Regions from separate parts of the Streptomyces nogalater genome, predicted to be linked through region 1. Evidence: riboswitches for the same ligand, from Rfam matches in the RefSeq annotation. Region 1 holds a riboswitch; each other region holds the start of a gene.
What was found. A riboswitch is a leader RNA that binds a small molecule or an ion and turns the genes downstream of it on or off. The one in region 1 is predicted to bind cyclic di-AMP.
Positions count from the first base shown of each region.

Region 2: another riboswitch for cyclic di-AMP. It lies ahead of ABD350_RS11485 (transglycosylase SLT domain-containing protein); the one in region 1 lies ahead of ABD350_RS20975 (transglycosylase family protein).
Region 3: another riboswitch for cyclic di-AMP. It lies ahead of ABD350_RS27285 (C40 family peptidase); the one in region 1 lies ahead of ABD350_RS20975 (transglycosylase family protein).
Region 4: another riboswitch for cyclic di-AMP. It lies ahead of ABD350_RS23310 (M23 family metallopeptidase); the one in region 1 lies ahead of ABD350_RS20975 (transglycosylase family protein).

Region 1 covers NZ_BAAASM010000031.1:82,451-90,081, reverse strand. Annotated here, with positions in the region: gene ABD350_RS21000 (NAD(P)/FAD-dependent oxidoreductase) at 1-62, opposite strand, end outside; gene ABD350_RS20995 (Ppx/GppA phosphatase family protein) at 507-1,448, opposite strand; gene ABD350_RS20990 (DUF501 domain-containing protein) at 1,445-1,984, opposite strand; gene ABD350_RS20985 (FtsB family cell division protein) at 2,013-2,489, opposite strand; gene eno (phosphopyruvate hydratase) at 2,593-3,873, opposite strand; gene ABD350_RS20975 (transglycosylase family protein) at 4,230-4,961, opposite strand; cyclic di-AMP (ydaO/yuaA leader) riboswitch at 4,967-5,138, opposite strand; gene ABD350_RS20970 (transglycosylase family protein) at 5,322-6,464, opposite strand; gene ABD350_RS20965 (cytochrome P450 family protein) at 6,633-7,631, opposite strand, start outside.
Region 2 covers NZ_BAAASM010000013.1:41,911-49,541, reverse strand. Annotated here, with positions in the region: gene recQ (DNA helicase RecQ) at 1-47, shown strand, start outside; gene ABD350_RS11500 (M56 family metallopeptidase) at 109-1,047, opposite strand; gene fahA (fumarylacetoacetase) at 1,380-2,597, opposite strand; gene ABD350_RS11490 (HAD family hydrolase) at 2,858-3,670, shown strand; gene ABD350_RS11485 (transglycosylase SLT domain-containing protein) at 3,700-4,188, opposite strand; cyclic di-AMP (ydaO/yuaA leader) riboswitch at 4,191-4,371, opposite strand; gene ABD350_RS11480 (polyprenyl synthetase family protein) at 4,961-5,971, shown strand; gene ABD350_RS11475 (LolA family protein) at 6,286-7,500, shown strand; gene ABD350_RS11470 (ABC transporter ATP-binding protein) at 7,535-7,631, shown strand, end outside.
Region 3 covers NZ_BAAASM010000043.1:57,977-65,607, forward strand. Annotated here, with positions in the region: gene ABD350_RS27255 (adenosylmethionine--8-amino-7-oxononanoate transaminase) at 1-942, opposite strand, end outside; gene bioB (biotin synthase BioB) at 935-2,155, opposite strand; gene ABD350_RS27265 (8-amino-7-oxononanoate synthase) at 2,303-3,430, shown strand; gene ABD350_RS27270 (DUF397 domain-containing protein) at 3,542-3,763, opposite strand; gene ABD350_RS27275 (helix-turn-helix domain-containing protein) at 3,773-4,633, opposite strand; gene ABD350_RS27280 (ATP-binding protein) at 4,848-5,315, shown strand; gene ABD350_RS27285 (C40 family peptidase) at 6,185-6,658, opposite strand; cyclic di-AMP (ydaO/yuaA leader) riboswitch at 6,662-6,803, opposite strand; gene ABD350_RS27290 (hypothetical protein) at 7,244-7,549, opposite strand; gene ABD350_RS27295 (ATP-dependent Clp protease proteolytic subunit) at 7,557-7,631, opposite strand, start outside.
Region 4 covers NZ_BAAASM010000035.1:43,991-51,621, forward strand. Annotated here, with positions in the region: gene ABD350_RS23290 (GTP cyclohydrolase II) at 1-405, opposite strand, end outside; gene ABD350_RS23295 (MarR family winged helix-turn-helix transcriptional regulator) at 640-1,149, opposite strand; gene ABD350_RS23300 (dihydrofolate reductase family protein) at 1,242-2,375, shown strand; tRNA gene ABD350_RS23305 (tRNA-Met) at 2,462-2,535, opposite strand; cyclic di-AMP (ydaO/yuaA leader) riboswitch at 2,881-3,049, shown strand; gene ABD350_RS23310 (M23 family metallopeptidase) at 3,059-4,105, shown strand; gene ABD350_RS23315 (aldo/keto reductase) at 4,223-5,167, shown strand; gene ABD350_RS23320 (PrsW family intramembrane metalloprotease) at 5,211-6,518, opposite strand; gene trmB (tRNA (guanosine(46)-N7)-methyltransferase TrmB) at 6,600-7,415, opposite strand; gene lhgO (L-2-hydroxyglutarate oxidase) at 7,459-7,631, opposite strand, start outside.

The DNA.
Region 1 (7,631 bases):
GCGTACAGGCCTACGTACCCACCGCCTACTACGAGGATCCTGGGACGCTCCGTGGTGCTCATGCCATCGAGTATCCACCCGCCCCAGGGGGGTCGCTCGTGCGCCCCTTCACAAGAACCGACAGGCCCTGTGTTAAACTCCGCGACCCACGTGAGCGAGGTCATGTGGTCCGGCGGGAACCGCGCGGCGGTTCGCCCCGTTGTCAAGGCCGCGTGAGCAGCCTCTCCGGAGTCGCGGGGTGGCCGTGAGAGTGTCGTGACGCCTCCGGAACAGCCTCCTCCAGGGCCCGTTCGCGCCCTTCATCTGAACATGTTCAAACGGTCTTTGATGCCCCGGAAGGGCCATCCGGCCCCGTTCGGGGGTCCCCCTGGGCCCAATTCCTTGTGAAGAACTTCACGAACTTTTCCGCGCGCATACGACGGAGGGCCCCCGAGGGGGCCCTCCGGGCCGCTCAAACGTTATCCAACCTGCTCAGCGGTCGGCTACCGGTGAGTAACAAAAGAGATCTACGCCACCGACCACGCGATGCCGTCCAGGATGTCGTGCTCGCTCACCACGACCTCCTCGGCGCCGGTGCGTTCCATGATCGCGAGCAGGACGAGGGCGCCCGCGCCGATCACGTCGACCCGGCCCGGATGCATGGACGGGACGGCCGCGCGCTCGGCGTGCGTGGAGCGCAGCAGCCACTCGGTGATCTCCCGCACCCGGTCCCGGGAGATCCGGGAGTGGTGGATGCGCGCGGAGTCGTACTCGGGCAGCTCCTGGGCGATCGCGGAGACCGTGGTGACCGATCCGGCCAGGCCCACCAGGGTGCGCGCCTCGCGCAGCGGGACCGTCCGCTCGGCCAGGTCCAGGGCGGCCTCCACATCGGCCCTTATGGCGGCGATCTGCTCCCCGGTGGGCGGGTCGGAGACCTCGCCGCCGTGCACCAGGTGCCGCTCGGTCATGCGCACACAGCCGATGTCCACCGACCGCGCGGCGCGCACCCGGTCGTCGCCGACGACGAACTCGGTGGAGCCGCCGCCGATGTCCACCACCAGATAGGGCCGGGCGAGGTCGGTGCGGCCGGTGAGTTCCTTCGTGGCGCCGGTGAAGGAGAACTCGGCCTCCTGGTCACCGGTGATGACCTCCGGCTCCACCCCGAGGATGTCCAGCACCCCGCGCGTGAAGTCCTCGCGGTTCTCGGCGTCCCGGGAGGCGGAGGTGGCGACGAAGCGGACCCGTTCGGCCCCGTGCTCCTTGATGATCCCGGCGTACTCGCGGCAGGCGGCGAAGGTGCGCTCCAGCGCCTCGGGGGCGAGCCGGCCGGTGCGGTCGACGCCCTGGCCGAGCCGTACGATCGTCATCCGGCGGTCCAGCTCGGTCAGTTCCCCCGTCGCCGGGTCGGCGTCGGCGACCAGCAGCCGGATGGAGTTCGTCCCGCAGTCGACGGCGGCCACACGGGTCACTTGGCGTCCCCCTCGGTGGTGGTGTCGACCGTCACGCACGCGCCCTTGCGCCACCACTCCGGCAGCATCGCCAGGGCCTCGTCGCCGAGCGGGTTCACGCCCGGTCCGGCGGCCAGCGAGTGGGCGACGAGGACGTGCAGGCACTTCACCCGATCGGGCATGCCGCCCGCGCTCGGGAAGCCCTGGAGGACCTCGATCTCGTCCCGGCGCCGGATGTAGTCCTCGTGCGCGGCCCGGTAGGCGGCGGCCAGCTCCGGGTCGCGCTGGAGCCGCTCGGTCATCTCCTTCATCACGCCGTCCGCCTCCAGCGTGCCGATGGCGGAGGACGCCTTGGGGCACGTCAGGTAGTACAGCGTCGGGAAGGGGGTGCCGTCGGGCAGGCGCGGCGCCGTCTCCACGACGTCCGGCTGACCGCACGGGCAGCGGTGCGCGATGGCCCGAAGGCCCCGCGGCGGGCGGCCCAGCTGCTGCTTGAAGGCCTCTACGTCCGCGTCGGTGGGCTCGGTGCGCGGAGTGGGCGACGGAGGGGTTTCCATGGCTGGCTGTCGGAGACTTTCTGTCGGTTCACTGGTCGGAGGCGTCGGACTTGTCGACGCCGTCCCAGACGTTCGCGTACCAGGGCCGGCGGGCGGCCCCGAGGTCGGCGCGGGACTGCTTGGCCGCGCCGGGGTCGACGACCACGTACCCGGTCTCGCCGGGCCGTACGTAGTGCAGCCGGCGGCGGATCTGCTGCTCGGCGTAGGCGTCGTCCTGCCAGCGCGCCTTGAGGTCCCGCAGCTGTTCCACCCGCTCGCGGGCCTGCTGCTGCCGGCGCTGGAGGTCGGCGATCTCCGCGCGCTGGGAGACGTACTGCCGCATCGGGTAGGCGAGGGCGACGACCATCGTGCACAGCACCAGTGCGAGCAGCGCCGCGCGGCCGGTGAGCCGGGAGCGGCGGGCCTGCCGTCTGGTCTGGGAGCGGTAGACACGGGCCGCGGTCTGCTCGCCGAGCAGCCTGATCCTGGTCGCGGTGGAGAACCGGTCACGGTCCTTCACGCCCATCTTCCCCGCCTCCCGTCACACGCGCGTACGTCCCCGGACACGGTACGGGACCGGGTGCGGGGACGTACGTACGACTGGCTAGGACGTTAGCCCGGGCAGGCGCTCAGCCCTTGAAGCGCGGGAAGGCGCTGCGGCCGGCGTACACCGCGGCGTCGTCGAGGATCTCCTCGATGCGCAGCAGCTGGTTGTACTTGGCGACGCGCTCGGAGCGGGCCGGGGCGCCGGTCTTGATCTGGCCGCAGTTGGTGGCGACGGCCAGGTCGGCGATGGTGACGTCCTCGGTCTCGCCGGAGCGGTGGGACATCATGCACTTGTAGCCGTTGCGCTGGGCCAGCTCGACGGCGTCCAGGGTCTCGGTCAGCGAGCCGATCTGGTTGACCTTGACCAGCAGGGCGTTGGCGGCGCCCTCCTCGATGCCCTTGGCCAGGCGCTCCGGGTTGGTCACGAACAGGTCGTCGCCGACCAGCTGGACCTTGTCGCCGAGCTTGGCGGTGATGGTCTTCCAGCCCTCCCAGTCGTCCTCGAAGAGCGGGTCCTCGATGGAGACCAGCGGGTACGCCTCGACCAGCTCGGCGTAGTACTCGGTCATCTCGGAGGCGGTGCGGTTCTTGCCCTCGAAGACGTACGAGCCGTCCTTGTAGAACTCGGACGCGGCGACGTCGAGCGCCAGGGCGATCTGCTCGCCGGGGGTGTAGCCGGCCTCCTTGATCGCCTCCAGGATGAGGTCGAGGGCCTCACGGTTGGAGCCGAGGTTCGGGGCGAAGCCGCCCTCGTCGCCGAGGCCGGTGGACAGGCCCTTGTTCTTCAGGACCTTCTTCAGGGTGTGGTAGACCTCGGCACCCCAGCGCAGGGCCTCGGAGAAGGACTCCGCGCCGATCGGGGCGATCATGAACTCCTGGATGTCCACGTTGGAGTCGGCGTGCGAGCCGCCGTTCAGGATGTTCATCATCGGCACCGGCAGCAGGTGCGCGTTCGGGCCGCCCAGGTAGCGGAAGAGCGGCAGGTCGCTGGCCTCGGAGGCGGCGTGGGCGACGGCGAGCGAGACACCGAGGATGGCGTTGGCGCCGAGGGAGCCCTTGTTGTCGGTGGCGTCCAGGTCGAACATGGCCTGGTCGATCAGGCGCTGCTCGGTGGCGTCGTAGCCGACCAGCTCGGGGCCGATCTGCTCGATGACGGCGAGGACGGCCTTCTCGACGCCCTTGCCCTGGTAACGGTTCGGGTCACCGTCGCGCAGCTCGATGGCCTCGAAGGCGCCGGTCGAGGCGCCGGACGGCACGGCGGCACGACCCGTGCTGCCGTCGTCGAGGCCGACCTCGACCTCGACCGTGGGGTTGCCTCGGGAGTCCAGGATTTCCCGGGCTACGACGACGTCGATGGACGGCACGAGCATCTCCTTCTTGGATGTGACGCTGGAAGTGCGGGGCTGGTGTGCCTTGCGACTAGAGCCTAACCGTCCCGGGCCGCTCGGCCGGCGACCGACCGCCCCGTGGACAGAGCGACCGTACCGTTTGTTTCCATTCGAAACAAAGGGGTCCCGGCCGGTTCCGGGCGAAGGGGCGCCGGGCGGACGCGGAAAAACCCCGTCCCGGCGCGTACGGGGGAACACGCGCCGGGACGGGGAGCCCCTGGGGGACGGGGGTGGCCCGCACGGCCCTTCGGTGAGCGGCCGGCCTGTGCGGGCCTCGCAGCCTCCCGTGGGCCCGCCGGGATGTGCGGGCCGCCGGGCCGGGGGCCGGGGGGTTACTTCAGGTGGAGCTGCTGGCCCGGGTAGATCAGGTCGGCGTCCTGGACGATGTCCTTGTTCAGCTCGAACAGCTTCTGCCAGCCGCCGGCGACCTTGTGCCGCGCGGCGACGGTGCTGAGCGTGTCGCCCTCGACCACCTTGTACTCGCCGTCGCCCTTCTGGACCTTCTTGCCGGTCGGGGTGGTGACGGTCTTGCCCGCGCTCTTGGACGTGGAGGCGGCCGGGCGCTCGGCGGAGCGGGAGGCGGCCTGCTGGTCGGTGGAGCGGGTGGTGGTGCCCGAGTCCTGGGTGGACGGGGAGGAGGGGGTGGAGGGGGTGGACGGCGCGGGGGCGCTCGGGGCCGAGCCGTTGTACGGGGTGCCCGACAGGCCTGTGCCGCACACCGGCCAGGCGCCCTTGCCCTGCGAGGCGAGGACCTTCTCGGCGACGGCTATCTGCTGGGACTTGCTCGCCTTGTCGGCGGTGGAGGCGTACTGCGTGCCGCCGTACGCGGCCCAGGTGGAGGCGGAGAACTGCAGACCGCCGTAGTAGCCGTTGCCGGTGTTGATGGACCAGTTGCCGCCGGACTCGCACTGGGCGACCGCGTCCCACTGGGAGGCGGTGGCGGCGGAGGCGTTGCCGGCCGCCATCAGCGGGGCGGCGACGGCGGCGCCGGTGACACCGGCGAGCGTGACGGCGCGGACGGCCTTGGACGGACGACGGTGCTTGCCCTTGCCGGTAAACAGCATGGATCGATTCCCCTCACCGACGCCTGCGAGGTGAGCTGTCGGGTTCGGGCCGGTTGAGTTGCCCGGCCGCGTCCGCTTTCGCGTGACACGGCTTCACCCCCAGCCGGTCCCAGCCTCAACTGCTGGGCCCGGCACTTACCTTGGGTCCCCCGCTCCTGCCTACGGCGCTTGACGCGACGACTGTTCCCGGACGACCGCCGGCAGGATTCGGCGTGGCGGATACCGGGGCTCGTGGTGACGAGCGGCCTCGACCGTAGACAGGTGATCGCCGGAATTTCAAAGACGATCAGGGCTTCTGAGACTCATCCCACACTTTCGCCAAACCGGACATTCAGGCGTTAAGTAGGGCGCCAAGTCCCGCTACTTTGCGCCCGTTTCGCCCTGGACATCCAGGGTCTGACCGGCGGCGATGTGATTCGGGTCGGCGCCGATGGCCTTCTTGTTGCCGGCGTACAGCGCGCGCCATCCGCCGTCGACGTCAAGGGAGTCGGCGATGGAGGACAGCGAGTCGCCCTGGCGGACGGTGTAGGTGTCCGGTTCACGGGACGCGTGACGGCCGGACGAGGCGTCGTGCTGACCGTTTGTCACGCTTTCGTCCGCGCTCGGGCCCCGGTGGCGCCCGCCGGTGCCGACGGCGCCGGTGTCGACCAGGCTCCAAGACCCGGCCGCCTGCTGCGGGTTGCCCACGGTCCCGACGTCCGGCGTGGCCGTCGGGAAGCCGCCCGGGCCCTGCGAACCGCCGATGTCGGGCGTGGGGGACTTGTCGGACTCGGGGGTGTCGGTCCCGGCGGAACCGGGGGTCTCGCCGGTGCCCTTGCCCGTTTCCCTGTCCGCGTCTTCGCCGGCGGCCTTGTCCGCGCCCTTGTCGCCCTTGTCGCCGTTGTCGCCCTTGACGTCCTTGTTGCCCTTGTCCTGCTTGGTGGACGGCGTGCCGGTCGGCTCCGCGGAGGAGCCGGATCCCGGGTCGGCAGTGGAGCCGGTGGAGGGCGACGCGTCCGGCGAGCCGGACGGGGTGGAGGTCCCGGGGGTCGCGGACGTGCCGGAGTCGCCGGCCGGTCCGGACGAGTCCTCGGAACCGCCGGTGTCACCGGAGCCGCCGACGCCCGTGTCGACGTCCACGGACCCCGAGTTCCGCGTCAGGCCGGACAGCAGGGCGCAGGTGGCCCAGGGGGCGGTGCCCCGGTCGGCCAGGATCTTCTCGGCGACGGCGATCTGCTGCTGACGGCTGGCCTGGTCGGCGCTGGTCGCGTACTGGCCGCCGCCGTACTTGTCCCAGTCCTCCTGCGAGATCTGCAGGCCGCCGTAGTAACCGCTTCCGTTGTCCGCGCTCCAGGAGCCGCCGCTCTCGCACTCGGCCACCTTGTCCCACGTGGTGCCGTCGGCCGCGTTGGCGCTCGCGGCGCCGAGCAGCGGGATGGCGATGGCGGAGCCGGTCACTCCGGCCGCGACGAGGAGGGCCGGAGCCTGGCGGGGGCGACGGTGTCGACCGTTCCCGGAGAGCATGCAGAAGCCTTTCGAGCGACAGCAGGACCGGCGCGGCGGTCGGAGCCGCTCGCCGCGCTGATGGGTGAACGTATCGGCAGACGATCACTTGTCACAAGTTCATGCCGCACAGATCACGTGAAGATCACAGAGTTGAGAAAGTGTCAGGTTTCTCTGGAGAGGCTGTGTTCAGGCGGTCGGCGTGAACTTCACCGGCAGGGTGCGCAGGCCGCGCATGATGAGCCCGCCGCGCCAGCGCAGGTCGGCCGGATCGGCGGCGAGCCGCAGGTCGGGCAGGCGGTTGAACAGGGCGGCCAGCGCGGTCTGACCCTCCAGCCGGGCGAGCGGCGCGCCCAGGCAGTAGTGGATGCCGTGGCCGTAACCGAGGTGCTGGTTGTCGCGGCGGGCGAGGTCCAGCACATCCGGGTCGGCGAACCGCTCCGGGTCCCGGTCGGCGGCGGCGAGGACGACGAGCACCGGGTCGCCCTGCGCTATGCCCTGCCCGCCGATGGTCAGCGGTTCGGTGGCGAACCGCCAGGTGGCCAGCTCCACCGGGCCGTCGAAGCGCAGGAGTTCCTCCACGCCCGTCTCCAGCAGGTCGCGTTCGCCGCGGGCCAGGGAGTCCTGCAGCCGGGCGCGCTGGCCGGGGTGGGTGAGCAGGGCGTAGGTGCCGTTGCCGATGAGGTTGACGGTCGTCTCGAAGCCGGCGAACAGCAGGATGAAGGCCATGGCGGCGGCCTCGTTCTCGGTGAGGTGCTCACCGTGGTCGGAGGCGCGGATGAGACCGGAGATCAGGTCCTCGCCGGGCGCGGGCGTGGCGGACAGCGCCTCGCGCTTCTTGTGGATCAGCTCGGCGAGGTAGCCGCGCATCTTCTTCACGGACCGCGCGACCCCTCCCCTCGGTCCTCCCCCGTGCCGGATCATCATGCCCGCCCAGTCCCGGAAGTCGTCCTGGTCCTCGCGCGGGACGCCGAGCAGGTCGCAGATGGCGTAGATGGGCAGCGGGAAGGCGAACTCATGGATGAGGTCGGCGGAGCCGGTCTTCGCGAACCGGTCGATGAGCTGGTCGGTCAGCTCCCGCACCCGGGGGGCGAACTCGGCGACCCGGCGCGGGGTGAACGCCTTGCTGACCAGCCTGCGCAGCCGGGTGTGGTCCGGCGGGTCGATGTTCAGCAGATGCGTCATCAG
Region 2 (7,631 bases), on a different contig from region 1:
GGCCCGAGCCGGCCGACGAGCCGGAGCCGGAGCCGGACTGGGTATAGCCCGCCCCGGCCGCCAGGACGCTCGGGACGAGCGCCGTCGGGACAGTGCCGTCAGGTGCCGTCAGGACAGTGCCGTCAGCCCGGGAGCGAAGGTGATCAGCAGCGGCAGCAGCGGCACCAGCGCGGCCACCGTCGTGGTCAGCGCCCGGTGCCGGCGCAGCAGCCGGGGCGGCGGTTCCAGCAGCCGGTCCACGCGCTCGCCCAGCAGCCGGCGGCTGGAGGCGCAGGAGAGCACGCCCCGGTGCTGGTTCAGCTCGATCAGGGCGAGCGCGGTGGTGAGGTGCCCGCAGCGCCGGGAGGCCGCGTCGTCGGCGGCCAGCTCGACCAGGCGGTGCGTCTGGTCGCAGAAGTGGGCGAAGAGCGGCACGCGCGGGAAGCCCGTGGCGAGCGCGGCGGACAGGTGCAGCAGCCAGTCGTGGTGGGCGCGGGCGTGTCCGCGTTCGTGGGTGAGGACGGCGTCGAGCTGGAGGTCGGTGAGGCGGTGCAGCGCCCCGGTGGTGACGACGAGCTGCGGCGGGTGCCCCGGCATCCACCAGGCGTCCGGGTACTCGTCCTCCAGCACCAGCATCGGTCCGCGCGGCGCCCGCAGACCCGGCGGCAGTTCGGGGGCGCGTTCGCGCAGCTGCGCCCGGGCCTGGCCCCGGCTGCGGCGGGCCTCGAACAGCTCGCGGGCCAGCATCGCCGTCGTCCAGGCGGCTCCGCAGGCCAGCAGCAGGGTGAGGGCGGTGGCCCACACGGGGGTGGTGGACAGGTCGTAGGCGGCGGTGACGGCGGGCGGCGCGGGGGCGAACACGCGGTCGCGGACGGTGTGGAAGACGGCCGCCGCGCCCAGGACCAGCGCGGTCAGACAGCACAGCAGGACGGTGGCGACCAGACACTGCCATACCCACAGCGCGACCACGGGTTCCCGTTCGGGCCAGGCCGCCCGGGTCAGCGCGCGGGGCGCCGGTACGGCGGCCGTCAGGCCGACGACGCTCAGCAGGAGCAGGCAGACGGTCATGCCGGGGCTCCGGTTCCTGGTCGGAAAGGTGTGCGGGTACGGGGTGGTGCGGGGGCACGCGTCGCACGGCCGCGCGGGGTGCGGACGCGTGTCCCTGTCAGTATGGCGAAGAAGGGCGGTGCGAGTCAGGTGCCGGTGGCGAACCGACCGGGTGTGACGGCGAAAGTCCAGGTGGGAGAGGGGAGTTCGGCGGGGCCGGAACAGGGTCCCGGCCCGGCGGCGTGCCGGACGCCGCCAGGGACGGCGCCCGGCAGACAGACAGGCCAACAGACAGGCGGGCGCGGACGGGCACGGTCACGGGCCGTCCGCGAGCCGCCCGTCGTACCAGTGCCTCAGTCCGCCACGACGCGGCCCGTGACCTCGCCCAGTCCGATCCGGTGGCCGTCCGGTCCGGGGGCCCAGGCCGACAGGGTCACCACGTCCCCGTCCTCCAGGAACGTCCGCTTGCCGTCCGGGAGTTCGAGGGGGTCACGACCGTTCCAGGTCAGCTCCAGCAGCGAGCCCCGCTGGTCCTCGGCCGGGCCGCTCACCGTGCCCGAGCCGTACAGGTCGCCGGTGCGCAGCGAGGCGCCGTTGACCGTCATATGGGCGAGCTGCTGGGCGGCGGTCCAGTACATGGTGGAGAACGGCGGTTCGGAGACCACCTGGCCGTTGACCGCGACGGAGATACGGAGGTCGTAGCCGCCGGGTTCGACGCCGGGGGCCGTGTCGTCCAGGTAGGGCAGCAGCGGGTGGGTGCGCTCCGGAGGGGCCAGGCGCGCGTGCTTCAGCGCCTCCAGCGGGGTGATCCACGCCGAGACCGAGGTGGCGAAGGACTTGCCGAGGAACGGGCCGAGCGGGACGTACTCCCAGGCCTGGATGTCCCGCGCGGACCAGTCGTTGAGCAGGCAGAGCCCGAAGACGTGCTCGCGGAAGTCGCCGAGCGCCACCGGGCGGCCCTGCCGGGACGGCACGCCCACGACGAAGCCGACCTCGGCCTCGATGTCCAGCCGGACCGACGGGCCGAAGACGGGCGCGGGGTCGGCGGGGCCCTTGCGCTGCCCGGCCGGCCGTACGACGTCCGTGCCGGAGACGACGACCGTGCCGGCGCGGCCGTGGTAACCGATCGGCAGGTGCTTCCAGTTGGGGGTGAGGCTGTCCTCGGCGTCCGGGCGGAAGATCCGGCCGACGTTGCGGGCGTGGTGTTCCGAGGCGTAGAAGTCGACGTAGTCCGCCACCTCGAAGGGCAGGTGCAGCGTCACCTCGGACAGGGGGTGGAACAGCGGCTCGACCGTCGGGCGGTGCGCCGGGTCGGTGACCCAGGAGGTGACGGCCCGCCGTATCTCCGACCAGGTGGCGCGGCCGGCGGCCAGCAGCGGGTTGAGGGTGGGGGCGGCGAGCAGCGCCTGGTGGGGCGAGCCGACCGCCGCCGCCGTGGCGCCCGCGTCGAGGACGTGGTTCCCGAGCCGGACGCCGATCCTCCGCTCCGTGCTGCCGGTGGGCGAGAACACGCCGTAGGGGAGGTTGTGCGGGCCGAAGGGGTCGCCCTCGGGGACGTCGAAGGGGGGCATGGGTGCTGCCTCACTCTCATCCGTGCCATGCATGGCGAAGCGTTCCATGGGGTCGGGCACACGTTACGGCCGACACGCCTGTCATGGGCAGTGGTCCCCGCGCCCGGGGGTTTGCTCGAAAGGGTGCTCGCCCGGGCCGTGACAGTCCGGTGGGTTTTCGCCACCGAGCCCTGCGCGGGCGGCACTTGGGGGCGGGCGGTACGGCGGGAGAGGGGAGCGAGGGATGAGTCGGCGGGGCCCGGGGTCCGTATTCTCTGGGCATGGCATCCACCCCGGCATATGCCCTCATCGCCACTGACCTGGACGGAACGCTGCTGCGCGGCGACGACACCGTCTCCGACCGGTCGCTCGCCGCGCTCGCGCGGGTGGCGCGGGCCGGGGCCCGGCACCTGGTGGTCACCGGCCGCCCTGCGCCACGGGTGCGGCCCCTGCTCACGCGCCTCGGCTGCACCTCACTGGCGGTGTGCGGGCAGGGCGCGCAGGTCTACGACGCCCGGGCGGGCCGGCTGCTGTGGTCGGTCCGGCTGGACCGGGAGCTGGCGGAGACCGCGCTCGGCAAGGTCGAGGCGGAGGTGGGGCAGGTGTACGCGGCGGTCGACCAGGACGGCGAGGACGGGCTCACGCTGATCGAGCCCGGCTACCGGATGCCGCATCCGACGCTGCCCGCGGTCCGGGTCGGCCGGCGCGCCGATCTGTGGGCCGAGCCCATCAGCAAGGTGCTGCTGCGTCACGCCGAGCTGTCCGACGACGAGCTGGCGGCCGTGGCGCGCTCGGCGGTGGGCTCGCTGGCGAGCGTCACCATGTCGGGGCCGGGCACCGTGGAGCTCCAGCCGAGCGGGGTGACGAAGGCGACCGGTCTGGCGCTGGCCGCCGAGCGGCTGGGGATCGGTGCCGAACGGGCCCTGGCCTTCGGTGACATGCCCAACGACATCCCGATGTTCCGCTGGGCGGCGCGCGGTGTGGCCATGGCCGGCGCACATCCCGAGCTGAAGGCGGTGGCCGACGAGGTCACGGTGTCGAACGAGGACGACGGGGTCGCCGTCGTCCTCGAAAGACTGTTCCCGGCCGCCTGACCGCGTCAGGGGCCGGGCGGCCGGTCCGGTCAGTAGGCGCCGAAGACGTTGTCGATCGAGCCGTACCGGTCCGCCGCGTAGTTGCAGGCGGCGGTGATGTTCGCGACCGGGTCGTAGATGTCGAAGGACGTTCCGGCGACGTGGTACGCGTTGAAGGTGGGGTCGATGACCTGGAGCAGGCCCTTGGACGGGATGCCCTTGGCCGCGTTGGAGTCCCAGAGGTTGATGGCCGACGGGTTGCCGGAGGACTCGCGGATGATGTTGCGGTGGATGCCGTTGTAGGTGCCCGGGATGTTCTTCTCGGCCATGATCGCGAGCGATTCGCGGATCCAGCCGTCGAGGTTGTCCGGGTATCCGGCGGGGGTGGTGGCCACCGCCGGGGCCGCGGTGGTGGCGGCGGACGCGCCGGTCGCGCCGATGAGCGGCAGGGCGAGGACGGCGGCGCCGGTGCAGGCGGCGGCGAGGGTGCGGACGAGGCGGGTGTTCCGGGTACGGCGGTGCTGAGCGGCAGCAGGCATCGAAAGTTCCTCTCCGGCGCCTGCGAGGTGAGCTGTCGGGTTCGGGCGGGGAGGTGCCCGGCCGTGCCCGGAAGGAGGCACGGCTTCACCCCGAGCCGTTCCGGTGCGGCGTATGCCGTCCGGCGCGGCGACTTACCTGGGTCCCCCGCTCCTGCCGTACGAATGAGTTCGTGAATGGGTTACGCGGGCGGCGGCAGGATTAGGCGTCCACCCGACGGCCCGGAACGTATGCGAGAGCACATGTCGGGAACAAGTACCGGATTCATACAAGGCGCCATTTGGTCTTGATCGATGTCGTTTGAGGGGCTTGATCCTTTGCGAATGCCAATCCTCAACTCGCCGACGGGGCAAGGCGTGGCGGGGGCGTGGCGGGCGGCGCGGGCGAGCTGGGGCGAGTGACCCAATTCACGAAATGGCAAAAGACTTCAAATCGGACATGGGGGATTAGGGCTATTCAGGCCTGAAGTCCGAGTAGTGGTGGAACCCGGAGTGGGGCGCGCGTCGTTGCCCTGGAGGCCGACGGGGGAGGGGTGAGGGTGAGGAAGGTGTGGAGAGGTCGCGACACGGCATCCGGATTACCGTTAAGTCGATATATGTCCCTTATTACCGTGTGATCAAAACCATGCCGGTCATGGTCCGATACCACCCGGGCTGGACCGGTGGGCGCTATCGGTGATCGAAACAGGACCGGATACGCTGACTTGAGTGATGGCAGCGACCTATCGACAAACCGTGTAATCGCCAGCAGACACCAGCAGACAGGAGACCCCTCGTGACCGTCGTCGGGCCGTTCGGGCTGAGCGTGCGGGACCAGGCTCTCGAAGCCGATGTCCAGGCCGGATTGGCGGCTGTCGAGGAAGGCTTGCTCGATGCCACCAAGAGCGAGGTCCCGTTCATCACCGAGGCCGCGCAGCACCTCGTGCGGGCCGGCGGGAAACGATTCCGGCCACTGCTCGTGATGCTCGCCGCCCAGTTCGGCGACCCGTACGCGCCGGGCGTCGTGCCGTCGGCCGTGGTCGTGGAGCTGACCCACCTGGCCACGCTCTACCACGACGACGTCATGGACGAGGCGGCCGTACGGCGCGGAGTGGACAGCGCCAACACCCGCTGGGGCAACTCCGTCGCGGTCCTCACCGGCGACTTCCTCTTCGCCCGCGCCTCCCAGATCCTCGCCGACCTCGGCCCGGAGGCGGTCCGGGTGCAGGCCCTGGCGTTCGAACGGCTGGTCACCGGGCAGATCCTGGAGACCGCGGGCCCCTCGGACGGCCGCGACCCGGTCGAGCACTACCTGGACGTGCTGGCCGGCAAGACCGGCTCCCTGGTGGCGGTGTCCTGCCGGTTCGGCGCGATGATGTCCGGCGCCGGCGAGCGGGTCGTGGACGTGCTCACCCAGTACGGCGAACGGCTCGGCGTCGCCTTCCAGCTGGCGGACGACGTCCTGGACATCGCCTCCGACTCCCACGAGTCCGGCAAGACCCCGGGCACCGACCTGCGCGAGGGCATCCCGACGCTTCCGGTGCTCCGGCTGCGCGAGCGGGCCGCCCGGCTCGGGCTGGCCGAGGACATCGCGCTGTGCGAACTGCTGGACTCCGACCTCAGCGACGACACCCGGCACGCCCGGGCGCTGGCCGCGCTGCGCGCCCACCCCGCGCTGGAGCAGGCCCGCCGGGACACGGTCCGGTACGCGGAGGAGGCGCGGTCCGCGCTGGCCCCGCTGCCGGAGTGCGGCGCCAAGGCTGCGCTGATGGAGCTGTGCGACGCGGTGGTCCACCGCGCCGGCTGACCCGGCCCGCCCACCCCGTCCGTCCCTCCGGTGGCCCCGCACCCCTCGCATGGCCGGATCCCGGCGTCCCCCGCATGGACGCGGCCTCCCCCCGCGACCCCGGCGACCCCTACGGGTCGTAGGGGGACGCCGCCGTCCGGTGTCATACCGCAGGCGTAGGCGCAGTTGCCTCCGAGGGTTGACGCTTCCGCTCGGCGGATTTGGTCATATGGAAACCGCAGGAATCACCACGACTCATCGATTCGGGTGAGAATGGCGGCTCAGGGTTGACCAGCGTGAGAACAGCCGCCGCCGACGACGGAGGTAAGGCACACATGGCACCGTACGAATCCGACGACGCAGTGGGCGCCGCGCACGAGGACGCCGCGCGGGACGGGGCCCCGCGCTCCGGCCGGCGCAAGGCCGCCCGGTACGGCGTTCCCGTCGCGGTGGTGGGGGTGGCGGCGGCCACGATCGGGCTCGTCCCGGCGCTCGCCGACTCCGGCGACCCCGACCTGCCGAAGATCACCGCACAGCAGCTCATCGAGAAGATGGCCAGGTCGGACGTGCAACAGCTGTCCGGCACCGTGAAGATCACCACCGACCTCGGCCTGCCGGACCTCGGCGGCCTGGAGGACGGCCTGCTCTCCGGCGCGGACCACGGCGGCTCCGGCGACGGCTCCTCCGCCGACCCGCGGTCCAGGCTCACCGAGCTGGCGTCCGGCATGCACACCCTGCGGGTCGCCGCCGACGGCCCGGACCGGCAGAAGATGTCGCTGCTGGAGCGCGGCGCCGAGTACAGCCTCATCCACGACGGCAAGGACGTCTGGGGCTACGACAGCAAGAGCAACGAGGTCTACCACTCCACCGCGGCCGGGTCCGGCAAGGAGCGTCGGGCAGAGCCGCCGGCCACCCCGAAGGACTTCGCCGACGAGGCGCTGAAGGCGGTGGACGACACCACGTCCGTCACCGTCGACGGCACCGCGCAGGTGGCCGGCCGCGACGCCTACAAGCTGCTGATCCGGCCCCGGCAGTCCGGCACCACGGTCGGTGCGATCAGCATCGCCGTGGACGCGAAGACCTGGATGCCGCTGAAGTTCACGCTCACCCCGAGGAGCGGCGGGGCCGCCGTGGTCGACGCCGGCTTCACCCAGGTCTCGTTCGGCCGGCCGGCCGCCTCCACCTTCGACTTCACCCCGCCGAAGGGCGCGCGGGTCACCGAGGAGAAGGACGCGGCGGCCAGGACGCCCGGCCCGGAGCACGACGAGGACTTCACCGAGGGCCTCGGCGGGCTGGACGTCCTCGGCGAGGGCTGGACGTCCGTTGCCACCGTCGACACCGGCGCCAAGGGCGGCCTGCCCACCGGTTCCCAGGGCGGTGACGCCGGCGGCTTCCTCGGCTCGCTCGGCGACCCGGTCTCCGGGAAGTTCGGCAAGGGCACGGTCTTCTCCACCCGCCTGGTCAACGCCCTGATCACCGACGACGGCAAGGTGTACGCCGGCCTGGTGACGAAGGAGACCCTGGTGAAGGCGGCCGACGCGGGGAAGTGACCCCCACCGGGACCGACGAGACGAGGGGAAGCCGATGGACGAACGCGAGCGCGGCGGCCCGCCGGAGGGCGACCCGGCGAGTGTGATCGACACGCGCGGGCTCACCAAGCGCTACCGCGGCGGACAGCTCG
Region 3 (7,631 bases), on a different contig from region 1:
GCCCATGAACGTCGGGCCGTGCGCGAGCACCGGCACCTCGCCCCGCGAGATGCCGTCGGCCACCCGAGCGGAGCACAAGGTGGCCGCCAGCGTCAGATAACCGCCGGTCAGCGCCTTGCCCACACACATGACATCGGGCGCGACGGCCGCGTGGTCCGCCGCGAACAGCGCGCCGGTGCGGCCGAAACCGGTGGCGATCTCGTCGAACACCAGCAGCACGTCGTGCGCGTCGCACGCCTCACGCAACACCCGCAGATACGCGGGGGAGTGGAAGCGCATCCCGCCCGCGCCCTGCACCACCGGCTCCACGATCACCGCGGCCAGCTCGTCGGCGTGCCGGGCGATCAGCTCCCGCAGGTGCTCGGCGTACGACTCCTCGTACGCGGCCGGCGGCGGGTCCGCGAACACCTGGCGCGGCAGCACGCCGGTCCACAGCTCGTGCATCCCGCCCTCGGGGTCGCACACCGACATCGGCTGCCAGGTGTCACCGTGGTAGCCGCCCCGCCAGGTCAGCAGCCGCCGCTTGGCCGGCCGGCCGAGCGAACGCCAGTACTGCAGACACATCTTCACCGCGACCTCGACCGACACGGACCCCGAGTCGGCCAGGAAGACATGCTCCAGGCCGTCCGGCGACAGGTCGACCAGGAGCTTCGCGAGCCGGACGGCGGGCTCGTGCGTGAGCCCGCCGAACATCACATGGCTCATCCGGCCCAGCTGCTCGCGTGCGGCCTCGTTGAGGACCGGGTGGTTGTAGCCGTGGATGGCCGACCACCACGACGACATGCCGTCGACCAGCTCGCCGGAACCGTCCGCCAGCCGCAGCCGGACCCCGCTCGCCGACTCCACGACGAGCGGGTCCACCCGGCCGGGCATCGGACCGTAGGGATGCCACACATGCCGCCGGTCCAGCTCCAGCAGCTCCGCGACGCCCGGCTCAGGCATTGGGCGCGAGGTCCGTGCCGGCACCCCGGCGGCGGACGGCGACGAGGTCGGTGCGCGGCTCGGCCGCCGAGGCCGGCACGCTCGCCGTGCCGCACACCCCGCCGCCCGCGTGCGACCCGCAGTCCGCCCCGGCGTGCGAGCCGCACCCCGCCTCCGCCTGCGACCCGCAGCCCGCCTTTGCGTGCGAGCCGCAGCCGTGCGCGGCGTCGGCCCGGTGCTCCGGCAGGGTCACCTCCCCGGCGCCCTCCACCTCGAAGCCGGCGTCCGCGATCATCTCCAGGTCGGCCTTGCCTGCCTGGCCCTCGCTGGTCAGGTAGTCGCCGAGGAAGATGGAGTTGGCCAGGTGCAGCGCCAGCGGCTGCATGCTGCGCAGATGGACCTCGCGGCCGCCCGCGATACGCACCTCCACGTCCGGGCAGACGAACCGGACCATCGCCAGGATCCGCAGACAGCGCTGCGGGGTGAGGTTCCACTCCTTGGCCAGCGGAGTGCCCTCGAACGGGATCAGGAAGTTCACCGGCACCGAGTCCGGGTCCAGCTCGCGCAGCGAGAACACCACGTCCACCAGGTCCTCGTCGCTCTCGCCCATGCCGGCGATGAGACCCGAGCAGGCGGACAGACCGGCCGCGTGCGCCTTCCGCACCGTGTCCACCCGGTCGGCGTACGTGTGGGTGGTGGTGATGTCCCCGTAGGTGGACTCCGAGGTGTTGAGGTTGTGGTTGTAGGCGTCCGCGCCCGCCGCGCGCAGCCGCTCGGCCTGGCCGTCGGAGAGCAGGCCGAGGCAGGCGCACACCTCGACGTCCTCGTTCTGCTCCTTGATCGCCTTGATGGTCTCCGAGACCCGGTCCACGTCCCGGTCGGTCGGGCCGCGCCCGCTGGCCACCAGACACACCCGCTTGGCCCCGCCCGCGAGGCCCGCGGCGGCGGCCTGGGACGCCTCGTCCGGCTTGAGCCAGGTGTACTTCAGGATGTCGGCCTTGGAGCCCAGCCGCTGGGAGCAGTACGAGCAGTCCTCGGGGCACAGCCCCGACTTGAGGTTGACCAGATAGTTGAGTTTCACCCGTCGCCCGAACCAGTGCCGGCGCACCTTTCCGGCCGCGGTCACCACGTCGAGCAGGTCGTCATCGGAGGTGGCCAGCACGGCGAGCGCTTCCTCGCGCGTCGGCAGCTCGCGCCGAAGCCCCTTGTCCACCAGCGTGTTCAGCAGGTCCATGAGCCACGATCCTGTCCTACGGGACCGCTCCCGGCCAAGGAGACTTGGCACAACAGAGCCCGCTGATCGTGTGGGTATCGCCACACCCTGGGCGGCCGACCCTGCGGCTAGGGTCTGTTCGATACCTACAAAAGCACCGGAGGACCCATGGCGTTCGGCTGGATCGACGAGCAGGCCGAGGCGCGCCGCCGCGCCGGACTCGTGCGCACCCTGCGCCCGCGCCCCGCCGACTCGCCGCTGCTGGACCTGGCGAGCAACGACTACCTGGGTCTGTCCCGCCATCCCGAGGTCACCGAGGGGGCCGCCGAGGCCGCCCGGCGCTGGGGCGGCGGCTCCACCGGCTCCCGGCTGGTCACCGGCAGCACCGAGTTGCACGCCGCACTGGAGCGCGCGCTCGCCGCGTTCTGCGGGTTCGAGGCGGCCCTGGTGTTCTCCTCCGGGTACGCCGCGAACCTGGCCGCGGTCACCACACTCGGTCCGCACGGCTCGCTGATCGTCTCCGACGCGGGCAACCACGCCTCCCTCATCGACGGCTGCCGGCTCGCCCGGGGCGAGACCCAGGTCGTCGGGCACGCCGATCCCGAGGCGGTGCGCAAGGCCCTGGGCACGCGCGAGGGCGCGGCGATCGTGGTCTCGGACACGGTCTTCTCGGTCGACGGGGACCGCGCCCCGCTGGCCGACCTGGCCGCCGCCTGCCGGGAGTACGGAGCGGGACTGGTGGTGGACGACGCCCACGGCCTCGGCGTGCTGGGCGACGGCGGCCGGGGCGCGCCGTACGCGGCCGGGCTCGCGGGCGCCGACGACGTGGTGGTCACGGCCACCCTGTCCAAGTCGCTCGGCAGTCAGGGCGGCGTGGTGCTGGGCCCGGCGCGGGTGATCGACCACCTGGTGAACGCGGCCCGGACGTTCATCTTCGACACGGGCCTGGCGCCGGCGGCGGCCGGTGCCGCGCTGGCGGCGCTGCGGCTGCTGGAGCGCGAGCCGGAACGGGCGGCACGCGCCCGCGAGGTGGCCGCGGAACTGCACGCACGGCTGACCGCCGCGGGTCTGGAGGCGGTACGTCCGGACGCCGCGGTGGTCTCCGTGCGGGCTCCGTCCCCGGAGCGGGCGGTGCGCTGGGCGGCCGACTGCCGTTCGGCGGGTCTGGCCGTGGGCTGTTTCCGTCCTCCTTCCGTGCCCGACGGCATCTCACGGCTGAGGCTGACCGCCCGCGCGGATCTCTCCGGGGCCGAGATCGAACGCGCTGTACGCGTCATCGGCGAGACGCGACCATGAGTCGGCGTGACACGGCCGTGCATCACACGAAACGACGAAAGACTGAACGAATCCGATCAGAGAGCGGACAGAAGTTGGTCGGGGGTCGGTCGGGGGTTGGTCAGAGGGTGGTCAGAGGGCGCTGACAAAGCCCGTCCAGCTCTCCGGGGAGAAGAGCAGGGCGGGTCCTGCGGGGTCCTTCGAGTCGCGCACGGCGAGCAGTCCGGCCGCGGGGCCGGAGCGCGGCCGTGCCGTCTCCACGCAGTTGTTCGCGCCCGTGCTGCGGCTGCTGCGCAGCCAGCGCACCTCGTGCAGATCGGTACTGGCAGGGACGTTCCGAGGCAGAGCTGACATGGTGCCTCCTTACGCGCCGTCACCTATCCCGGCGATGTAGTCCAACGAGTCCTCGGGGGAAAGGGCGTGGAACTGAAGGGTGCTGAAGGCCTCGGAGTAGGCCATGAGGTCTTCTTTCCGTTCCAGGTAGAGGCTACTCGTCAACTGGTCGAGAACAACCACGTCCAGATCAGCAGTGCTCGGAAATGAGAAGATAACGAAAGGCCCGGTGAGGCCGATATGCGCCCCCGCCGTGAAGGGCAGCACCTGGAGCCGTACCTGCGGCAGGCGGGCGGCCTCCATCAGCCGCCGGCGCTGCCGGGCCATCACCCCGGGACCGCCCACCTCGCGGCGCAGCACCGCCTCGTCCAGTACGGCGCTCAGCGCCAGCGGCGGATCCGACCGCAGCACGTCCTGCCGGGCCAGCCGCACCTCCACCAGGGTGTCCAGGCGGTCCTCGTCCAGGTCCTTCACGGCGGCCCGGGTCACCGCGCGGGCGTACTCGGCGGTCTGCAACAGACCGGGCACCACCGTGGTCTCCAGGGTGCGCATCGCGCTCGCCTGTGACTCCAGGCTGATGAAATCGCGGTAGGTGGGCGGCAGTACGCCCCGGTAGGCGTGCCACCAGCGGTGCCGGCCGCTCGTCTCCTCCGACCCCGCCAGTATCAGCAGCAACTCGCGCAGATGCCTGTCCCGCACCCCGTAGGCGTCCAGCAGCAACCGTAAATCGGCCGGTTTCACGCCGCTGGCGCCGGTCTCGATACGGCTCACCTTCGACTGGTGCCAGCCGACCAGCCGGGCCGCCTCACCACTGGTCAGCCCGGCGCCGGTGCGCAGCGTGCGCAGTTCGGCGCCCAGCTTGCGGCGGCGTACCGCGGGACCGTTCTGCATGGGCTCCTCCTTACTCCGTCCGGACCGCCCCTATACGGTCTCGCGTCGCAGAGTTCACCGCTTCGAGCGACAGATATATGCATATCTTGGTGGATCGCCCCCCGTGACCGTCCCGGTGATGGCAGTCTGACGGACAAGCACCAGTCCGGGACCGTACTCGAACCCACCGCTGTATGGCGGACCGCGGTCCCGTTGGGAAAGGGACGACGTCGCCATGGCAGACCATCTGGAAGCCTCCGTCACTCTGCCGAGCGATCCCGCCTCGGTCTCGGCCGCGCGCTCCTATGTCGTGGGCACCCTCGCGGAGTGGGGCCTGCCGTCGGACACCGAGACGGCCGACACCGTCCGGCTCATCGTGTCCGAACTCGCCACCAACGCCGTACAGCACACCTTCGGCCAGTCACCCACCTTCACTGTCGACATCGCGCTGCACCATGACGAACAGTTGCGCATCGGCGTCACGGACAGCCATCCCCGCTTTCCGAAGAGACTGCCCGCCGCGGTCCAGCAGGACAATGGGCGCGGCATGGTGATCATCCGCTGGCTCACCGCGGAGTGCGGCGGCCGCCTCCGGGTCCGCCCGACCAACGAGGGCGGCAAGACGGTCTCCATCGAACTCCCCTGGTCCCTGCCAACGGCACCCCTCCCCACAGGCCGGCCACCGGAGACTCCGGCGGGCTGACGCCTGGGGGAGTCCCGTTTCCGGCCTGACGGCGGCGAGGCCGTGCGGGGGAGGGCATTGACGGGCGGATGCGTCCCCTCTCTATGGCACGGGGCCGAGGCACCGTGCCGGGGCGGGTTGGGAGCGCGTCGGCCGGGGCGGGGTGTGCGGGGGCGAGGGGCCACTGAGCGAGTGCCGCCCCATGCGGCCGGCCGGAGTGGCTCGGCCTCGGGCGGTTCCACACCGACTCGTGAGTCACTCGCCGGGGTCCGCACCCGCCTGCCGGCGCCGGGGTGAAGCCGGCTTGTGTGCCGGGCAGGCTCGCGGGCTCGGGTTTCCCACGCTTCCGCTCTTCCCGGGACACAGCCGTGTCGGCGTGCCGGGCGACCGTTCGGTCCCTGTGCGGGCGGTGGGCGACCGGCCCGGCTGCGGACGGCCCCGCGTCGACCCGCCAGGCGTTCCCCGGGGCGCGCCCTTCAGCCTCCGTGCGGCCGGTCGGGCGCAGGCTTCGTGCGGCCCCGCGCGGACCCGCCAGGCGTTCGCCCGGGCGCGCCCCCGCCGGAGGCAGGCAGTCCCGACGGACCACCGGGCAGCCACTCGGCCCCTGGGCCCCCGGGCCTCTGCCTGCCTGCCCGCCTGCCCCGGAAGGCGGCCGTGGCGGTTCGCCGAGCCCTCGGACCCGAGCCTGTCCTCCGGACCCGAGCCTGCCCGTCTGACCCCGGACGAGACCGCCCTCGGGGAGGCCGGCGCGCCGGTGGCCCGGTGCCCGCGCGGGCCACGAGGTGGTCGTGGTCGGCCCCGGGCCGCCGAGGGCCACAGGAGGTCCAAGGGGCCGCTCGCGGCGCGCTGGAGCGGCCCTGCTGTCGGAGCCGCTCCCAGCCGTGGGCGGGTCAGCCGACCCGGCCGTACCAGACGCTCTTGGTCCAGATCTTCTGGAGCTTCACCACGTCCCCGGTCTTCGGGGCGTGCCAGATCTTGTTGTGGCCGGCGTAGATGCCGACGTGGTAGACGCTGGAACCCGAGTGGAAGAAGACCAGGTCGCCGACCTTGCGGTTGCGGGCGGAGATGTGGCGCGACTTGTTGTACTGCTGCGCGGCGGTGCGCGGCAGCTTCTTGCCGGCCTTCTTGAACGAGTACAGCGTCAGCCCCGAGCAGTCGAATCTGTTCGGTCCGGTGGCGCCCCACCGGTATGGGGCGCCCTTCTTGGAGGCCGCGACCTTGAGTGCCTTCGACGCGATCGTCGCGGCGGAGGCGTCGGTGGCGAGACCGGGTACCGCGATCGAGCCGCCCACGGCGGCGAGGGTGAGAGCCGAGGCCGTACCGGCCCGGGCCATCAGCGACGGGACTCGATTGAGCGCAGTCATGCGCAACCCTTCGTCAGCCGCCTGTGAAGGATGACCTGTCGGATTCGGGCTGGCGAAGTAGCCCGGCCGCGTTGCCACGGCTTCACCCCAAGGGCCGCCCGGAACCTCCGCCCCCGCCCGACCCTGTGTCGGACGACTGGACTTCCGTTCCGGCGAACCCGCCTTGCTTGGGTCCTCCACTCCTGCCGATCCACTTCCGTCGACCGGTCATCCGGGCGGCGGCAGGACTCGGCGTCCGCCCGGATCGCCCCGCCGCGGTGGCGGGGGCTTGTCGTCAGACAGGGATCTTGGCTCACAACTGTCTGAAAATCCCAACGGAATCGGGGATTTGTGGTGTTCCTCACCACTCACCCGTTCGGGTGGACAGTGCTCTGTTCGAGGCCCCGTCAGATCATCGGCGTAGCCCCGGACCTGGGGCGATGCCCTCGCCGGCGATTCCCGGACCCGTGCGTTGCGCAACTCGGGAGGCCCGGAAAACGATCGGGATGTACACCGGTCGGCGGTACGTCGTTCGGGCCGTTTCAACTCCGGTCCGAACGACGCGTGTCGACGCGTCGGCGCCGCCGGCCGGGCGGGGTGTCCGCCTCAGCCGACGCTTTCCGGCGGGAGCGCGACGCGAGCGGCCCGGCGCTCGCCGTCGAGCACCCGCAGCGCCCGTGCCAGCGTGTCCCCGTGCAGCTCCGTCTCGCCCCGCTGGTGCATCAGCGCGAGCGCGTCCCGCAGCTCTGCCGCCTTGCGCACCAGCGCCTGGGCGGCGCGCAACCCGCCGTAGGTGGTTCCGTGCCGGGCCGGATTGACGCGGCCGAGCAGGTCGACGGCCTCCAGGTAACGATCGATCAACTCGCCCTCGGCGCGGGTCAGGGCGGGCAGCGGTGGCAGGTCCGGCAGCATGGGCGGCTCACCTCGCGTCCGGTGCGCCGGGCGTGTCCCGGCGGCTGGGCACGATGCCGTCGACCAGACCGTACGCCAGCGC
Region 4 (7,631 bases), on a different contig from region 1:
CTCCGGCAGGCCGAGGGCGGCGTTCGCCTCGTAGGTGTCGAGCCCCTCGTCCTGGAGGGCGTACGCGTCGAGCTTGTTGTAGAGGCCGATGCCCCGGCCCTCCTGGCGGAGGTACAGCAGGATCCCGCCGCGGTCGGCGACGCGCTCGACCGCCTCGCGCAGCTGCGGGCCGCAGTCGCAGCGGGCCGAGCCGAAGACGTCCCCGGTCAGGCACTCGGAGTGCAGCCGCACCAGCGGGACGGGGCCCGGGTCGCCGAGGACGACGGCGAGGTGCTCCCGGCCGTCGGTGAGACCGTGGAAGGTGACGAGTTCCGCGTCGGCTCCGTAGCCGTCGGCGAAGCGCAGCGGTACCCGGACGCGGGCGCGCGGGGTGGCGGCGGGGATGTCGGCGGGAATGTCGGGCATGCGGATCCCTCCGGGGCATGTGCTTCAGATTTGAAGCAGTGGTTCGACAGGGACCCTACCCCATGCTTAAAAGTTAAAGCAATCGTCCTCGCCGAGCGGCCGCCGCCGCGCAGACGGCCGGCCGATGGGCAGCGGAGGGCGGCGGACGGACAGCAGACGGACGGCCGGCGGGCAGGAGCTGGACGGCTGGCGGGCAGGAGCTGGACGGCAGACGGGCGGCCCGCGGGGCCGGGGTCAGGAGCAGGACGAACGGCGGCGCCAGGGAACGTCGTCCGCCCCCGCCGCGGCCCCCTCGCCCTGCAGCCCGTGCGCGATCCCCGTGCAGATCGCCTCCAGCTGCCCCACCTGCTCCTCGGTGAGCCGGTCGAACAGCAGCGAGCGGACCGTCTCGACATGCCCGGGCGCCGTACGCTCCAGGACGGCCATCCCCTCGTCCGTCAGCACCGCGAGCGAGGCGCGCTTGTCCTCGGGGCAGTTCTCCCGGCGCACCAGACCGTCCCGCTCCAGCCGGTTCACCACGTACGTCAGCCGGCTGCGGGTGATCTTCAGCGCCTCCGCGAGGTCGGTCATGCGCAGCCGCCGGCCGGGGGTGTCGGACAGGCTGGACAGTACCGAGTAGAACAGGTGCGGCATGCCGCCCTCCTGCTGGAGCTGCCGGTCGATCGCGTCCTCCAGGAGGCGGGAGGCGGCGATGTAGGCGCGCCAGGCGCGCTGCTCCTCGGGCGTGAGCCAGCGGGTCGTCATGCCGCCAGTGTAGGTTTGTTTAAAACTTGAACCAAGTCGCCTGCGGACCCGCCCCGCCGCCGGCCCCGCCGCCTCCGGAGGAAAGAGCGCCGATGTCCCTGCCGTACGTGCTGCTGTCCGCCGCCGTCTCCCTCGACGGCTACCTGGACGACACCGGCCCCGAACGGCTCCTGCTGTCCGGCCCGGCCGACTTCGACCGGGTCGACGGGGTACGGGCCTCCGTCGACGCCCTCCTCGTCGGGGCCGGCACGATCCGCGCCGACAACCCCCGCCTGCTGGTCAACTCCGCCGAGCGGCGCGCGGCCCGGCGTGCGGCGGGCCGCCCGGAGTACCCGCTGAAGGTCACCGTCACCGGCTCCGGCGACCTCGACCCGGCGGCGAACTTCTGGCACACCGGCGGCGACAAGCTCGTCTACGCCACCGACCGGGGCGCCGTACGGGCCGCCCGCCTCCTCGGGGACACCGCCGATGTCGTCCCGCTCGGCCCCGCCCTGGACTGGCGGGCCCTGCTGGAGCATCTGCACGAGGTGCGCGGGGTGCGGCGCCTGATGGTGGAGGGCGGTGGCACGGTCCACACCCAGCTGCTCCAGCAGGGCCTGGCCGATGAACTCCAGCTGGTCCTCGCCCCGCTGTTCGTCGGCGATCCGGCGGCCCCGCGGCTGTTCGGGCCGGGCGCCTACCAAGGGGGGCGCCTGCGCCTGCTGGAAACCCGCCGGATCGAGGACGTCGTCCTCACGCGCTACGCGCCCACGGCGCCCGGCTCCGGTACGGCCGCCACCGCCGCCGACCGCCACTGGCTGCGCACCGCCTGTGAACTGGCCGCCCTGTGCCCGCCTTCCCGGACGGCGTTCAGCGTGGGCGCGGTCGTGGTCGCCGCCGACGGCACGGAACTGGCCCGGGGACACTCGCGCGAGGGCGGTGACCCGGTGGTGCACGCGGAGGAGGCGGCGCTGGCGAAGACCGACCCGGCCGACCCGCGGCTGCCCGGCGCCACGGTGTACTCCAGCCTGGAGCCGTGCGCCCGCCGTGCCTCCCGGCCGGCGCCGTGTGCCGAGCTGATCCTGCGGGCGGGGGTGCGCCGGGTGGTCACCGCCTGGCGGGAGCCGGACACGTTCGTCGAGGCGGCCGACGGGACGGGCGTACTGAGGGCGGCGGGGGCACGGGTCGTCGTACTGCCGGAGCTGGAGAATCTCGCGAAGGCACCGAATGCCCATCTGCCGGGCTGAGGGCCGCCCGTCCTGACTGAGACCGTCCCGGGCGCGCATACACCCAGGGCCCGGAATCCTTGGGATTCCGGGCCCTGGGCCTTCAGTAGCGGGGACAGGATTTGAACCTGCGACCTCTGGGTTATGAGCCCAGCGAGCTACCGAGCTGCTCCACCCCGCGTCGTTGTGACTCCAGTGTACGCCATGTGCGGGATGGTTCGCACACCGGTTTCCGCGGCCCCCGTGACGGGCCTCCCCCCGGGCGGTCACGCCCAGGCGGTCGCGGGTGTCACACAAGGTGATCGGGCGAGCGCGCACACATAACAACTGAGTCACCATCAAATCCCGGGTGACTGCTGACGGCTTCTGAGCGCCGGTCAACTTGTCCGGCTTGACGGGATAGTTGCTGATAACTCCACCGGTAAAAACGTTAATGATCAAGGGGACCGGCTTGGAAAGTGACTGTCAGGTCTATTAACGTTCGATAACGCAGCGCGGTCGTCCCAGCCGTCACAAGAGGCGGCTCCGTGCGCACGCGCCGAATCCCGCGAGGGAACCGGGGAACCACCACCTTGGGGTGAATCACGCGGATACCGCCGTGTACTCACGCGAGTCCACGACCGGATATACGCGCGTAGGAGACCTTCCTGCTCCGAACCCGTCAGCTAACCCGGTAGGCGGAGGAAGGAAAGGAGTACGCCCGCGTGGCGTCCAACCGGCCTGGCCCCGAAGCCCCGTCCATACCGGCACAGCACGAGCCCGAACCCGAGACCTTCGGCTACGGCGCCTACCGCGCCGACGAGGGCCCCTGGGAGGAGTGGAACCCCACCGAGGACACCGTCGCCCCGGTCCGCGGCCGGCACCGGGTCGCCAAGCAGCGCGGCGGTTTCGCGCGCAGCTCCACCGTCCTCGGCGTCGGTGTCATGGCCGCGGTCGGCGCGGGCGGCATGGCCAGCGCCAACACCGGCAAGCCGCCGGTCTCCCTCTCCATGCCGGACCTGCCCTCGGTCGGCTCCCTCTTCCAGGACGGCTCCGGTGACGACCGGCCCGCCGAGGCCGCCGCGGCCCCCACGCTCGCCACCGTCGCCGTGGCCTCCGACACGGGCCAGGACAGCGCCGACGCGGGCGAGGTGCTGCGCAACCGGATCATGGCGCAGGCCGAGCAGCAGCAGGGCCAGGCCGACAGCAGGGCCGCCGCGGCCGCGCTCGCCGCCGCCGAGAAGCAGACTGCCGACGCCGCCGCCAAGGCCGAACAGGAGGCCGCCGCCAAGGCCGCCGCCGCCAAGGAGAAGGCGGAGGCCGAGGCCGAGAAGGCGGCCGAGGAGAAGCGGCTGGCCGAGCTGGCCAAGCAGTACGCGCTGCCCACCTCCTCGTACACGATCACCTCGATGTTCGGGCAGGCCGGCTCGATGTGGTCCTCCGGCCACCACACCGGCCTGGACTTCGCCGCCCCCACCGGCACCCTGATCAAGGCCGTGCACAGCGGCACGATCACCGAGGCGGGCTGGGCCGGCGCCTACGGCTACCGCACCGTCCTGACCCTGGACGACGGCACCGAGCTGTGGTTCTGCCACCAGTCCTCGATCAGTGTCTCGGCCGGCCAGAAGGTCACCACCGGCGAGGTCATCGGCCGCGTCGGCGCCACCGGCAACGTCACCGGCCCGCACCTGCACTTCGAGGTCCACCCCGGCGGCGCGCCCGCCGGCATCGACCCGATGGCGTGGCTGCGCGACAAGGGCCTCACCCCCTGACGGTTCCCGCGGAAAGCCCCGACGGTTCTCCGGAAGGCCCTGGCGGTTCTTCCGGAAAGCGGGAATCCTGCGCCGTCGGAGGGATGCGATCGGCCCCCGCCGGCGTTGGCACGTCGTATGACGACACTTCGTAAACTCGGCTCCTCCGACCTTGAGGTCTTCCCGCTCTCCCTGGGCGGCAACGTCTTCGGCTGGACCGCCGACGAGCAGACCTCCTTCGCCGTCCTCGACGCCTACACCGCGGCCGGCGGCAACTTCGTCGACACCGCCGACGTGTACTCGGCCTGGGCCGAGGGCAACAAGGGCGGCGAGTCCGAGACCCTCCTCGGCAAGTGGCTCCAGGCCCGCGGCAACCGCTCGGACGTGGTCGTCGCGACGAAGGTCAGCCAGCACCCCGAGTTCCAGGGCCTGTCCGCCGCCAACATCAAGGCCGCCGCCGACGCCTCGCTGCGCCGCCTGGGCACCGACTACATCGACCTCTACTACACCCACTTCGACCAGCCCGAGGTGCCGGTCGAGGAGATCATCGGCGCGCTGGACGAGCTGGTGAAGGCCGGCAAGGTCCGGCACATCGCCGCCTCCAACATCAGCGCCGAGCGCCTGCGCGCGTCGCTGGAGTTCTCCGACCGCGAGGGCCTGGCCCGCTACGTCGCCGTCCAGCCGCACTACAACCTGGTCTCCCGCGACACCTACGAGGGCCCGCTCCAGGAACTCGCCGCCGCCGAGGGCCTGTCCGCCGTCCCGTACTTCTCGCTCGCCTCGGGCTTCCTGACCGGCAAGTACCGGCCCGGCGCGACGGTGGACAGCGCCCGCGCCGACCGGGCGCAGGAGTACGCGGCCTCCGAGCGCGGCCAGAAGGTCCTGGCGGCCCTGGACGAGGTCGCCGCCGCCCACGAGGCCCCGGTCGCCACGGTCGCCCTGGCCTGGCTGGCCGCCCAGCCGACGGTCACCGCCCCGATCGCCTCCGCCCGCACGCCCGAGCAGCTTCCGGCGCTGCTCGGCGTGGCGGAGCTGAAGCTGACGAACGCGGAGGTCGCGAAGCTGACGCAGGCCTCGGCCTAGTCCGCTCCACGGCGGTGCCGGCCCTCCGTACGGGCCCCTGCGATCAGGTGCGGTACGGGTTGTACGACGGGTTGTACGACGGGTAGGGCGCCGCCGGGTAGCCGTACGGCGCCGCCGGCCGGTACACCGGGGCCGGAGCGGCGGCCCGGCTCGCGTACTCCAGCGCCGGCCGGGCCACGTGCCGCCGCCGCCACAGCTCCTCCAGCAGTTCCCGCTCCCGTACGGTGAAGTCCGCCCCGGCCCTGCCCGCACGCCCGCGCTGCCGCAGGAAGGCGAGCGAGGTGGCGTACCCCTCGTAGCGGGCCACCTCCCGGGCCGCCGGACGGCCGTGGTGGTGCCGGGCGTAGTCCCGGGCCATCCGGCGCGCCCGCATCGACCCCAGCGCGAACGGCTCGCCCGGCCCCAGCCACCCGGCCAGCACATACGCCGGCAGCTCCGCCCGTACGGTGCGCAGCTCCCGCTGCCGGGTCCAGACCGCGAGCCAGGTCACCAGCCCGAACACGGGCACCATGAAGCCGCCGTAGACGGCGAAGAACCCGTACTGCCCGAAGGTGGCCGAGCCGTTCCAGAAGGCGTGCATGCCCATCGCGAGCAGCAGTCCGCACACCGGCAGCAGGACCCGCCGGACGGGCCGGCGCTCGGCGGACAGCGCGGCGATGCCGAAGCCGATGCCGGTCAGCACGGTGAACAGGGGGTGCGCGAACGGGGACATCACGATGCGCACGAAGAAGGTGGCGGCGGTGACGGAGGCGATGCCCCGGTCACCGGTGAGCTGGTCGGTCCCGAAGGCCGTACCCAGGTAGAGGATGTTCTCGGTGAACGCGAACCCGGTGGCGGTGATCCCCGCGATCACCACGCCGTCCACGATCCCGGTGAAGTCGCGTCTGCGGAAGAGGAAGACCAGCAGGACGGCCGCGGCCTTCGCGGACTCCTCCACGACCGGCGCTATCACCGTGGCGCCGAGGGTGTCGGCGCTCGCCGGGTCGGCGGTGGAGGTGGCGATCCACTCGGTGGCGAAGCTGTTGGCCACGATGGCTATCAGCGCCGCCGCGCAGGCTCCCCAGGCGAAGGAGAACACCAGGTTCCGCCAGGGGCCCGGCTCCACCCGGTCCAGCCACCGGAAGGCGGCGATCAGCCAGGGCACCGGCAGCACGGCCAGCCCGAGCCCGACGAGGAACCCGTCCGTGCCGGTCTGCCGCCGCACGAGGGCGAGGATGACCAGCCCGGACAGCGCCAGCAGCGTGCTCGGCGCCCCGTACCGCACCCACCTGCGCTGCCACCAGTGAGGGTGGCGGAGCACACCGTCGCCGGGGCTCGGGGGACGGGTCGGGAACGGAGGACTGATGGCCACGGCATCGACCCTAACGGTGACGGCACGAGGGGCTGAGCGGATTATCGGCCCGGACGGTTCGCCCGTGGGCCTTCCGGTCGGCTATCCGTCCTGGCGGTGCGGTACGCGTCGGAACAGCAGATCGTTCACGACGTGTCCCTTGTCCAGTCCCTGCCCCTCGAAACGGGTCAGCGGCCGGAACTCCGGGCGTGGCGCGAAGCCGCCGTCCGGCTGGGTGTTCTCGAAGTCGGGGTGCGCGGTGAGCACGTCCAGCATCTGCTCGGCGTACGGCTCCCAGTCCGTGGCGCAGTGCAGCAGCGCGCCGGGCTTCAGCCGGGTCGCGGCGAGCGTCAGGAACTCGGGCTGGATGAGCCGCCGCTTGTGGTGCCGCTTCTTGGGCCACGGGTCGGGGAAGTAGACGCGCAGCCCGTCCAGCGAGTCAGGGCGGAGCATCTCCCGCAGCAGGATGATCGCGTCGCCGTTGCCCACCCGGACGTTGGTCAGGCCGCCCCGGTCGGCGAGGCCCAGCAGATTGCCCTGGCCCGGGGTGTGCACGTCGACGGCGAGGATGTTGGTGTCCGGGTCGCCCGCGGCCATCCGCGCGGTGGCCTCGCCCATCCCGAACCCGATCTCCAGGACCACGGGACGGTCGTTCCCGAACAGCTCGGCCGGGTCGATCACCCGCTGCCCGTCGATGTCCAGCCCCCACTTGGGCCACAGCCGCCGCAAGGCGTCCGCCTGCCCGGCCGTCACCCGGCTGCGCCGCGGCTGGAAACTCCGGATGCGCCGCTCGAAGTGCGAACCGGCGGGGTCCGCCCTGGGCCCGTCGGGGAAGCGCGGTGCGCCCTTGGCCCGGGCGGGCCGGACGGGGTCACCGGGGGTGGGCGGGGTGGCGGGGGAGTTCAGGGAGTCAGACACAGTAAGCCCGATTTTACGGGTCCGGTTCCCCGGCCCGGGGCGGTCACCGCGGCGCCCGGAGCATGGCCAGCGCCCGGCGCCCGATCTCGCGTCCGATGGGCAGCGAGGCGGTGGCCGCGGGCGAGGGCGCGTTCAGCACGTGCACGGCCCGCGCGCCCTCCCGGATCAGGAAGTCGTCCACCAGCGTCCCGTCCCGCAGCACCGCCTGCGCCCGCA